DNA from 3 places in the Idiomarina sp. genome. Region 3 is predicted to be linked to each of the others. Evidence: predicted binding sites of a transcription regulator. Region 3 holds the regulator's gene; each other region holds the start of a gene.
The links. Region 3 encodes sigma-54, which starts transcription at its own class of promoters, with help from an activator protein. Its sites were predicted from a motif close to GTTGGCACGNNNNTNGNNT; they were not measured.
Positions count from the first base shown of each region.

Region 1: flhA (flagellar biosynthesis protein FlhA) is a predicted target of sigma-54. The motif match lies at 2,161-2,179, and genes of this name have one in related genera.
Region 2: KZ771_RS08390 (P-II family nitrogen regulator) is a predicted target of sigma-54. The motif match lies at 1,990-2,008, and genes of this name have one in related genera.

Region 1 covers NZ_CP080268.1:1,515,938-1,519,949, forward strand. The annotation lists gene flhA (flagellar biosynthesis protein FlhA) at 1-2,118, opposite strand, end outside; gene KZ771_RS07470 (prepilin-type N-terminal cleavage/methylation domain-containing protein) at 2,529-2,939, shown strand; gene KZ771_RS07475 (hypothetical protein) at 2,933-3,427, shown strand; gene KZ771_RS07480 (Type II secretion pathway-like protein) at 3,414-3,629, shown strand; gene KZ771_RS07485 (type II secretion system protein) at 3,607-3,924, shown strand.
Region 2 covers NZ_CP080268.1:1,715,204-1,719,215, forward strand. The annotation lists gene glpQ (glycerophosphodiester phosphodiesterase) at 1-726, opposite strand, end outside; partial or broken gene KZ771_RS08385 (cysteine synthase A) at 739-1,806, opposite strand; gene KZ771_RS08390 (P-II family nitrogen regulator) at 2,045-2,383, shown strand; gene amt (ammonium transporter) at 2,394-3,563, shown strand; gene KZ771_RS08400 (class I SAM-dependent methyltransferase) at 3,700-4,012, shown strand, end outside.
Region 3 covers NZ_CP080268.1:2,703,924-2,707,935, forward strand. The annotation lists gene rapZ (RNase adapter RapZ) at 1-728, opposite strand, end outside; gene ptsN (PTS IIA-like nitrogen regulatory protein PtsN) at 719-1,189, opposite strand; gene hpf (ribosome hibernation promoting factor) at 1,192-1,479, opposite strand; gene KZ771_RS13090 (RNA polymerase factor sigma-54) at 1,508-2,974, opposite strand; gene lptB (LPS export ABC transporter ATP-binding protein) at 3,018-3,743, opposite strand; gene lptA (lipopolysaccharide transport periplasmic protein LptA) at 3,747-4,012, opposite strand, start outside.

The sequences.
Region 1 (4,012 bases), 1.2 Mb from region 3:
GTTTCCGCCGATGGAGCTGACTATCCGAATTTGTTTATCGTCGGGGATTTCCTGATAACTCAGTACTCTCATGCCATCTGTCGCGTGACGGGCAAAACGTGCCATAGTCGAGCGCAGTAGCCCCGAAGTTAGCAACACTGACGGTTCTCCGTTCATTTCCTGTTGCTGATGTACGTCGCGTAATGAGGTTTGTAAGCGTTCTGCCAGGCCGGGTTCGATACCTGCGCCCTGCTGATTGCCCTCATTACCGGCGGCTTGCAGAGACTGATGCAACATCTGTTCCAACTCTGGCGCTAACGTTACAACCGGCAGCTCTGGCGCGCCTTCCGAGATATCCTGCACAATCAAACGGCGCAACGCGATGCGTACGGCTGCGGTCAGAACGTCGGGATCTTGACTCCGCGGTGCGTACTCCACCAAGGTCTGCACAATAGTGCGTAAATCGCGGATGGCGATGCCCTCGTCCAGCAGGTTTTGCAGCACTTTAACGAAGTTACCCAGCGACAACATATCGGGAATAAGGCCTTCGGTAAGTTTCGGATGGCTGCGCCCCAGGCGATCCAGTAATTCCTGAGCTTCTTCGTGCCCGAGTAGCTGCGATGCGTGATTGGTAACAATTTGGCTTAAGTGAGTCGCTACCACAGTCGCCGAATCGACTACGGTATAGCCCAGAGTTTGCGCGTGTTCGCGCTGTTCCGGACGGATCCATACCGCATCTAAGCCAAACGCAGGGTCTTTGGTTTTCTCGCCTTCGAGTTCGCCAAATACCTGACCCGGATTAATGGCCAGTTCCCAGTCGTGACGAATTTCGGCTTCACCCATGGTCACGCCCATCATAGTAATGCGGTAGCTGTTAGGGCCTAAATCAAGGTTGTCGCGGATATGAACCGAGGGGACCAGGAACCCAAACTCCTGCGATTGTTTTTTACGCACGCCCTTAATACGCGACAACAGCTCGCCGCCTTGCGATTTGTCCACTAGCGGAATTAAGCGATAGCCAACCTCCAGACCTAATGTGTCAACATGACGTACGTCGTCCCAGCTAAGTTCTTTTTGGGTTTGCTGTTGTTGCTGTTCTTGTTTTTCCTGCTCGACCAGCTCCCCTTCTTGTGACTCGCTCTTTTTGATTTTGAAATAGGCAGCGCCGGCCAGAATCGCCGACATACTTAAAAACGCTAAGTGCGGCATGCCGGGAATCACGCCCAAGGCAAATAAAATAGCGCTGGAGATAACCAATACACGGGGGTTGTCGATAAGCTGAAACACCACCGCATCACCCATGTCTTTGGTGTCATTTTCGCGGGTGATGATAATGGCGGTGGCAACCGAGAGTAACAGCGATGGAATTTGTGCAACCAAGCCGTCACCGATGGTCAACAGGGTATAAACTTCAATAGCTTCGCCGAAACTCAGCCCGTGTTGGAGCATACCAATCAGGAAGCCGCCGACAATGTTAATGAGCAGGATAAGGATACCGGCGATGGCGTCGCCTTTTACAAATTTACTGGCACCATCCATAGAGCCGTAAAAGTCCGCTTCGCGGGTGACGTCGCTACGGCGCAGTTTAGCTTCTTCCTGGTTAATGAGTCCGGCATTTAAGTCGGCATCGATAGCCATTTGCTTACCCGGCATGGCGTCGAGGGTAAAGCGTGCAGTAACTTCCGAGATACGACCCGCACCCTTGGTAATAACCACGAAGTTGATGATGACGAGAATGGCGAATACCACTAAACCAACAGTGTAGTTGCCGCCGATAACCACGCTACCAAAGGCTTCGATAACGCTACCGGCAGCGCCCGGGCCGTTGTGCCCTTCAAGCAGGACAATACGGGTTGAGGCGACGTTTAGAGACAGCCGTAATACCGTGGCGATCAGCAATACCGTGGGGAATGCGGCGAAATCGAGCGGCCGTTGGGTATATACCGCAACCAGCATAACCACGAGCGACAAGGTGATAGAGAACGAGAACAGGATATCCAGCATCATTGGCGGAATCGGTAAAACCACCATCGCCAAAATCGCCATTACCGCCATCGGCGTACCGAAGCCTTTGATTAAATGGGGATTTCTTTGCGCAAAGCCTTTTAAACTATTGAGCCGTTCTGCTCCACTCGCCATACATCGTATCTCGCGTCAAAAGTTTGTATCTGGGGTTGGTCTATTCAAGATGTGTGCCAAGTTCGGATTCCTCGGCGGATGGGGGCTTCGCCCCGCCGGTGCGCTCCCTGCGGTCGCTAAACCGGCGGGTACTTATGATATGAATTAAGATCTTGGGGCAGTCACGATCTGAGTTTTAAAAGAATTCAACGTCGAATTCCGTTAAAACCTCAAATGACGGCACATCCCGGAAACGCGAACAGATCGTGTGTAGCCGCCGGCTTAGCGGCGAAGCCGCGTGACGGCGGTTCAAAGCGTATCCCCGACGAAAAAGCCCATCGAAGCCGAAATAGCGCACGAATTTATACGCCAAATCGCAATTCGTGTTTTGAGTCGGAAATCTACACTGGGTTGTTTTGGACGGGAAATCAATGGGCTTTAGTTTGCTTGAAATGTTGGTGTCGATGGCGGTGGTGGCGATCTTGTTGGCGGCGGGTATGCCGGGATTGCAACAGAGCTCTGAACGGGTGCAAATGCAGGTGTGGAGCGAGCGTATTTTAATGTTGTTGCAACAGCGCAAGGCCTTTGCCATGGCTGAGAACCGGCAAATTACTATTGCTATTGATTCAATCGCGGCTGAGCTGCCCAATGGCTTGAGCCTTAAGCATAATTTTCGTGCAGGTTCGCCGCTGGTTTTCGAGGGTAATAGCGGCTTTGCGCGGGCCGGGAGTATCGAACTTCAAAATGCCGGTTACGGCAGCAAAATTATTATTAGTGGCCTGGGCCGAATTCGCCGTTGTCAGAGCGTTGGCATGGTATTGCCCGGATTTCGCGCATGTTAACGCGCCAGCGCGGTTCAAGCTTGCTAGAAGTCATTGTCGCCGCATCGCTGGGGCTACTGGTGATCCTGGCGGTGCAACAAACCTGGGCGTGGCAAATGGGGCAGCAATTGGGCCACAGCGATTCAACCAAAGCCTTTTTAACCGCCCAGTCGTTATTAGAGCAGCTCACTCAGGATATTGTGGATGCTGACCCCGACGCAGTTAATTTAGCTGGCAGTTGTTACTTACTGCCCCAGTATGATGGTCGCCAATTAGCCTATCGCGTTAAGAATAAACAAGTGCAGCGCCATACATTGGCTCCTTATTGCCCAACTACTGGCTGGCAAAGTTTAAGTCATTACCATTCGGTTGCGATTAAGTCGCTAACGCTGCAGCTGTTTAAATCGCAGGGTTTGCCCACGCTGTCGATAGCCTTAATGGCAAAATCACCACGAGATAACAGTTTTCATGCCTTTAATCGCGAGGTGGTTTTAGATGCGGCACGTTGACTTGTCGTCGCAGCAAGGTTTGGCGGTACTGATGACGGTGGTGACGTTGACAGCATTGAGTTCGATGGCGCTGGCGGGACTATTATTTAAGGCGCAGGCGTTACAAGCGCAACAACATCGGCAATGGTTGCTGTTAAAGCAACGTAACGAGCAGCAATTTGCCCGGCAGCAGGCCTATTATGCGCAGCTTGAACAAGAGTAGCGGGTTTTCGTTAATCGAAGTACTGATGGCCGCGGCGATTTTCTCAATCTGGCTAACCAGCAGTTTGTATGCATTGCAGTTAGGCCTGGCGACCCAACTAAAAGTGCAGCAACGCGCTGAACAAGTCGAAGCCATGATGTCGTTGCATGCTGATATCGCAGCGCAATGGCGGGACGGCGCAGTAACGGTCGATAGTCATGATATTGACTGGCAAATCGATGTCATCGACGAACACCGAGCCGTTTTAACCCTGTCCGCTGACGACTATAACCTTAAGTTTATGCTGACACGTTAGTGATTACGATAACTCATGGATTGAGTTGCTTAATTTCTATTTGTAATTATTATTGGTAAATATTGGTATTTAAGATGAAAAGTTACTT
Region 2 (4,012 bases), 990 kb from region 3:
CTGAACCAACGGATAGTTAACGTGAAACTCTCGCTTCAAGCGCCGCAATGTCTCTGGATTAAACGATTGCAGATAAATAGGCGTCGGCAAAGCATCATCTTTATAACCCGCCTCTTCTAATACCCGCATTGTTGACGCTGTAATATCGTAGTCTTGTTGGTGGTACCAACGTGGTGCTTTTATTTCGACGTACACGCCGGTGTTAGTATCTCTGACCCGGTTCATCTCCTGAATCAGACTCAGGTTCTCTGCTAACGTTTGAATTTTAAAGGTTATGTCAGATGCACTGAATCGTTCGGGATAAACACGCTCACCCGACTCGTTATGGCGAGCCGTCAAGGTCAGTTTTTGCAAGTGGTTTAAAGTAAAGTCAACAACGTAGTAGCGGCCATCGGGACGATGGCGATCAGGGAAAACCTCTGCCACATTCGAAATCGCATCAAGGTAAATATCGTGTAATACAACCGGAATGCCATCACGACTTAACTGCACGTCTTGTTCAATGTAATCGGCACCCAGCGCATGCGCCATCACGGTAGCCTCACGACTATGCTCCGGCAAGTAACCCGAGGCTCCACGGTGTGCCACATCAACAAAATCAGGTACCGAGAGTGTCTTTAATGAACCGACTTCGGCAGCTGCATCCATCGATTGCGTGCTGGCGGCAACACTCTGCGCAGCCACCAACAAAAACGAAAAAACACCGACTACTAACTTGAGCCGCATTAGCCTCACCTTTTATTTACCGCGCGCTGCTTGCCCGCGCCAATGTGTTGATATGAGTTTATCACCCAAGTTGCCATAGCGCTCGAGCAATTGTTCGATTGGCTCAGGCTGTGGGTCAAGACCACGGCCTTTTAAATAGGCTTCATTGTACAGCTTACTCGCTGATCGTTCGCCTAGATCACAGGCAAAGGTAACAATGCGCTGGCCTTTGCCTTTATGCAACGCTGCAGCCAGTGCCGCGGCAACATTTAATGCTGAACTACTGCCCAACAACAATGCCATCCTGCTCCCGCAAGTAGCGTGACAAGGTAACCAAGTCCTGGTCCGGCAAATTAACGGCATGATCAATCTTTGCCTGATTAAAGTTTTCGACTAACCGCATTATGCCGATTCCTTCGGTCATAGAGCCGCCTTCAGATACATAGTCACCTGACTTTAAGAACTCGAATATACCGGAGCCGTCCGGGTCAGCCAGCCATACATCAACGTTTTCATCCTGCTCTTTAAAAAACATCGAGTTGCCGCCGATGGTCCCACCGGTACCTGCAACCGATACAAAGGTATCGATTCGACCCTCCATCTGTTGCCAGATTTCAGGGCCAGTATGCAAGTAATGGGCACGTGCATTACTAGTGTTTTCAAACTGATTCGCCCACCAGTAATCGTCACGTTCTTCGGCTATACGGCGAGCTGTGTGATAAAAATGATTTTCGTTTTTAAACGGCACCGGGTCGACAGCCATCAGCTCGCCACCATGTAAGGCGATCATGCGTTCCTTTTCCGGTGATTGGTCATTCGGCATAACAGCTAGCATATTCAAGCCGAAAGACTTTGCCACCAGCGCCAAGCCAATACCTGTATTACCCGCGTTCCCTCAACTACGGTCATACCCGGACGCAATTCGCCGCGTTCAAAAGCGTCTTCGATGAGCTGCTTAGCGGCACGATCTTTAATCGACCCGCCCGGATTTTGAAATTCACACTTTAAGAAAATATCACTACCGGTAAGCTTGGATAGCGACGGAATTTTTACCAGATCAGTTTGCCCAATCAAGTCACTCATGCGCTGACCTACTAACATTGGCACCCTCTCACGTTGATATGTTCATTCAATATAGTATCTCGTCACTCTGTTATTGGTTCAACTAACTTTGCGTTATAAGCCATGCACATCTGCGGTGCAACTGCACCGCAGGATGCACCAGCTCGGTTCCGGGTAAATTCAGAAAATCACAATAATCTATTATTTTTCAAAGCATTATAGTTTGGCACGACAATTGTAAAGCTAGTCATCGTTAGTCCATATCCAGGAGACAACAATGAAAATGGTCGTTGCATTAATTAAACCTTTTAAACTCGATGACGTGCGTCGCGCACTGGCCGATATCGGCTGCACCGGCATGACAATATCCGAAGCGCGTGGATTTGGCCGGCAAAAGGGGCATACCGAACTATACCGCGGAGCCGAATACCAAATCGACTTTTTACCCAAGATCCGCATTGAGATCGCGGTCGCTAATGACATGGAGGAGCGCGTAACCGAGGCGATAGCTGAACATGCTCATACCGGCAACATTGGCGACGGCAAAGTATTTGTTTGGGAACTGACACACTGTACCCGCATTCGCACCGGCGAAACTGATCAGCAAGCGCTGTAAGGAGCAGATAATGGAATCAACTAACCTGGCTTTTGCCCTTGATACATTTTACCTGTTAATATCCGGTGCCTTAGTTATGTGGATGGCCGCAGGCTTTGCCATGTTGGAAGCCGGGCTGGTAAGGGCTAAGAATACCACTGAGATTTTAACTAAAAATATCACCCTCTATGCACTGGCTTGTGTCTGTTATTTACTCATCGGCTATCAGCTCATGTACGGCGAGGGCGGTTCCGATACCTATGCTGACGCCGCGGACTTTTTCTTTCAAAGTGTTTTTGTGGCAACCGCTCTTTCTATTGTTTCCGGTGCGGTTGCTGAGCGCATGAAGCTCATCAGTTTCTTGCTGTTTAGCATCGTCCTGGCCGCCTTTCTTTATCCGGTGCAGGGTGCATGGAGTTGGGGCGGAGGCTTTTTATCCGCATGGGGATTCGTTGACTTTGCCGGTTCGGGCATTGTTCACTTAGCCGGCGCCGCTGCTGCGCTAGCTGGTGTTATTGTGTTGGGCCCACGCCGCGGTAAATACAAAGACGGCAAACCGCAGGCCTTTCCCGGTGCCAATATGCCACTGGCTGCATTAGGCACCTTTATCTTGTGGTTTGGCTGGTTTGGTTTTAATGGCGGCTCACAGTTGCAATTAAGCGGAGCAGGTAATGCTGATGCCATTGCGCTGATTTTTGTAAACACGAATATTGCGGCGGCGGCCGGTACCTTAGGCGCACTGCTATTGACCAAACTAACAGCCAAAAAAGCCGACCTTACCATGATCCTAAATGGTGCGTTGGCCGGTTTAGTGGCGATAACCGCGCAACCTGCCACACCATCCCCTGAACTCGCGGCCGTTTTCGGTTTCGTTGCGGGCTTAATCGTCGTGGTATCAATTCTAATGTTTGACAAGCTACGCATTGACGACCCTGTCGGCGCATTGTCGGTACACGGTGTTGGTGGCATTTTCGGTTTGCTGATTGTTCCGCTCAGTGACAGCACAGCAACCTTTAGCGGGCAACTCAGCGGAGCCGCGGTTATCTTCGCCTGGATGTTTTTTACCAGCCTGGCCGTGTGGTGGATTCTGCACAAAATTATCGGCATTCGTGTTTCGAAGGAACAGGAGTACCAAGGTGCTGACAGCGTCGACTGTGGCGTTGAAGCCTATCCCGAATTTGTTCGCTCAAGTCCACGGTAATTGCCGACATAATTGCCGACATAATTGCGCCCATAAGGCTGAGCGTTGTCATAAGTTGTACATCCTGTTAGCGTATTCCTGTTGAATGCGCTAATTTTTTAACCATAACAACAACATTCTCAAAAAAGGGAATCACATGGCAACCTCGAGAGCTTATGTGGAAGAGCTGTTAGCTAGCGCCGATATCCGTATCAATGGCGAACGCCCCTGGGATATGCAGGTGCATGATGAAAGCGTTTTTGATCAGGCACTCTCGCGGGGCAATCTAGGCCTGGGAGAATCCTATATGGCAGGGCTTTGGGACGTTGCAAAGCTGGACCAGTTTTTTCACCGGCTGCTTCGTTCGGGGGTTCAACACGAAGTTAATCCGGCGCGGCTGATATTTCACTCCCTAAAAGCGCGTATGTTTAACTTACAGGACAGCAAGCGAGCCTGGGAAGTAGGCCAGC
Region 3 (4,012 bases):
ATGGTTAAATAGCTGCGATTACTGCGCTGAAAATGCGGAATCCAGGTGGCAAGGAAGTTTTCGACTTGATGGATGTATTTCGCCACCAACGGTTGTTGCCGAAAGTAATGTTGTACGTCTTCGTCCAGTCCTGATAACAATTTGAGCTCGGGTTGCCAATGAGGATTTGGCAAAATACGGGCGTCAAATACAAAGTCAGCGTCTTTGGGTAAACCGTATTTAAAGCCAAACGACTGAAATACGATAATGAGTTTTTTCTCGGCTTTGCCTAACACCCTTTCAGTGACCTGCTCACTTAACTGATGTAACGACAAATTACTGCTGTCGATACGCCAGGTGGCACGCTCCATAATTGGCTCAAGCACTTTGTGCTCAAGCTGCAGAGCGTCAGTTAGCGGTAGCTCTTTTTGCGACAGCGGATGCAAGCGACGTGTTTCGCCGAAGCGTTGCAGTAGTGTTTGATCATCCGCGTCAATAAACAGAATTTCCGGCTCAACGTCTGAGGGTAAAAAGTCGAGCGATTCTAACAGTTCTTCTGAATTCTCTGGCAGGTTACGAACATCAATGCTAATAGCTATACGGTCATACTGAGCCATTACGGCATGAACCAGGGTAGGCAGCAGCGCAATCGGCAAATTATCAACGCAATAGTAACCTAAATCTTCAAGCACCCTTAGCGCGATAGTTTTGCCTGAGCCCGAACGGCCACTAACAATAATTAGCTGCATGATCCGTCGTTACTCTCGTCAACAAAGATGTCATAGAGATCTTTGTCAGATTCGGCTTGTCGTAGCGCGCGAGTACAGACTTTATCGTTCATACGGCGGGCAACCGCGGCAAGCGTTTGTAGGTGATTTTCGTGCTCTGATTCAGGCACCAGTAAGGCAAAAATAATATCCACGGGCTGATTGTCGATAGCATCAAATTCGATAGGTTTTTCTAACGTCAGTAACACAGCGACAGGTTGTGTGGCATTGGCAAGCCGACCGTGAGGAATGGCAATACCCAGCCCAATTCCGGTACTGCCTAAACGCTCCCGATTCAACAAGCTTTCGAAAATATCGTGGCGAGTAATGCCGACCAATTTGGGGGCCGCAATTTGGCTAATAGCCTCGAGTAAACGCTTTTTGCTGGCACCCTCGACTGCACACTTGGTGCAGTCGGGGCTTAATAGTTCAGACAGTTGCATGATTAATGCTTTTTGAGTTTCTCTTTGTGTTTAATAACCTGGCGATCGAGCTTATCAATTAAGCCATCAATTGCCGCATACATATCTTCGTGTTTGGCGTCGGCAAAAATTTCGCCGCCGTTAACGTGCAAATTCGCTTCGGCGATTTGATCCGTTTTCTCAACCTTAAGGATGACGTGCACATTGTTAATGTGGTCGAAATGTCGCTCTAACTTAGCGAACTTAGTATCTACATAGTCACGCAGTGCGTCAGTAATATCAATGTGATGACCGGTCAAATTTATTTGCATAACGTCTTCCTTCTTATAGCTACACGATTTAAAGCAGACTCTTGCGTTGGCTCGAGGACGCGATGTTAAGCGACTCCCGATACTTTGCAATGGTCCTCCTTGCCACTTTGATTCCCTGCTCCGCAATGAGTTCAGCAATTTTACTGTCACTCAATGGTTTGGCGCGATTTTCTGCCGCCACTAACTTCTTAATTAAAGCACGAATAGCAGTACTTGAACACTCACCTCCTGCCTCTGTGTTGACGTGACTGGAGAAAAAATATTTCAACTCAAAAACACCGCGGGGGCTATGCAAATACTTCTGTGTCGTCACCCGCGAAATTGTACTCTCATGCATCTCTACTGCTTCGGCGACATCGTTAAGAACCATGGGCTTCATAGCCTCTTCGCCGTACTCGAAAAAGCCTTGCTGGCGCTGCACGATACAGTTTGCAACTTTAAGTAGGGTATCGTTGCGACTTTCCAGACTTTTAATAAACCAGCGCGCCTCCTGGGTATGCGATTTTATGTAGTTGCAGTCAGCCTCGGATTTGGCCGCTTTGCTAAGCGCCGCGTATTCTTCATTAACCTTTAATTTAGGTACGCTGTCAGGATTTAATTCGACCACCCAGCGGCCTTGTTTTTTTACCACAGACACATCCGGAATAACGTACTCCACCGGTTTTTGCGCCACTTGTTCGCCGGGGTGAGGATGTAACTGTTGGATTAACTGCATACAAGCTTTTAGCTCTGCCTCAGACAGGCGCATTTTGCGCATAATCGTGCGGTAATCACGGTTGCCGAGTAATTCCATGTGTTGCTGAACGAGCTCTATCGTTTGTGTTCTTAACGGGCTTTCTTCTACTAGTTGCTGCAACTGTATAGTTAAACACTCAGCAACGTCGCGCGCGCCAACGCCCACGGGATCAAAATGCTGTATGCGTTTCAGCACCATACAGATTTCTTCCTGGCCAACCTCATCGAGACCGACCGCATCAACTAGCTCGTCGATACTTGAGGTGAGATAACCATTATCATTAATAGATTCGATGATCGCTTCGGCAATGGCGGTGTCTTCATCGCTGAAGTGCGACAGCTGCATTTGCCACAGTAAATGATCCTGCAGTGTTTCGCTGGTTTCGCCCTGGTACACGTCCATTTCGCCCTCAAAACTTTTTCCGTTACCGCTGGTCATCGATGCTGGCGTGGACGAGGTATAGGTATCATCCCAGCTGCTGTCGACCGGCAGGTCATCAGGCAACTGGTCTTTTTTTAATACGTCGGAGGTTTCTTGTTGGCTATCGTCACGGTCGCGTGATGACGCGTTATGTGCCTTACCATCTGCGCCGCCATCTGAGATATCCGATTCGACGTCCAGCAGTGGGTTGCTATCGAGTGCTTCCTGGATCTCCTGCTGCAAATCAAGCGATGACAATTGCAACAAGCGAATTGCTTGTTGTAACTGTGGGGTCATGGTTAATTGCTGACCCATTTTTAGCTGAAGACTTTGTCGCATACGTTAGGCTCCCGGCTCTCGCATCAGTCGTTACTGAATAGGCTTACAGCGTAAATTGTTCGCCGAGGTAAACATCTTTAACCTGTTGGTTTGATAATATACTGTCTGCGTCACCACTGGCAATCAACTGGCCGTGACTGACAATGTAAGCGTGTTCACAAACCGAGAGTGTTTCGCGCACGTTGTGATCAGTAATTAGCACGCCAATACCGCGATTTTTTAAATGTTCGATAATTTTTTTGATGTCTAAGACTGAAATCGGGTCGACACCGGCAAAGGGTTCATCCAGTAAAATAAAGGTGGGATCAGCTGCCAGCGCCCGTGCAATTTCTACCCGGCGACGCTCGCCTCCGGACAGGCTCATCCCCAGGCTGTTGGCGATATGGCCAATGTGGAATTCTTCCAGTAGCGCATCAACTTTTTCTTCACGCTCAACCGCGCTTAGCGATTTTCGAGTTTCTAAAATGGCCATCAGGTTGTCGCGTACTGACAGTTTGCGGAATATCGACGACTCCTGTGGCAAATAGCCAATCCCCCGGCGTGCTCGCTCGTGCATAGGCAACAGCGTTAGGTCAGTGTCATCCAGATAAATCTGGCCTTTATCACTATTAACCAAACCCACAATCATATAGAAGGTGGTCGTTTTACCTGCGCCGTTAGGGCCCAACAAGCCGATGATCTGGCCCTGACTAACCTCCAGGCTGACATCTTTAACCACTTGCCGACGTTTGTAACTTTTTGCTAAATGACGAACCGAAAGCGTAGCCATAAGTTAGCGATTGCCCCCGTTTTGGTCGTCGTTGTCGTCCTTTTTGGTGGGCGTAAAAATGGTTGTTACCCGGTTGTTCTCTGAGCCCTCGCCGCTGGCGCTTAAGGTTTGTTTGGCGAGGTCATAGGTAATAATCTGCGCACTAGAGCGGCTGGCACCCTGGGATACTTGCGCATCACCCACGAGTTCAAGCACTTCGCGCGCCTGATAGTAGGTAATACGTTGCGCTTGAGCGCTGATAGTTGAGCCGTCTTCTAGTTGCTGGGTAT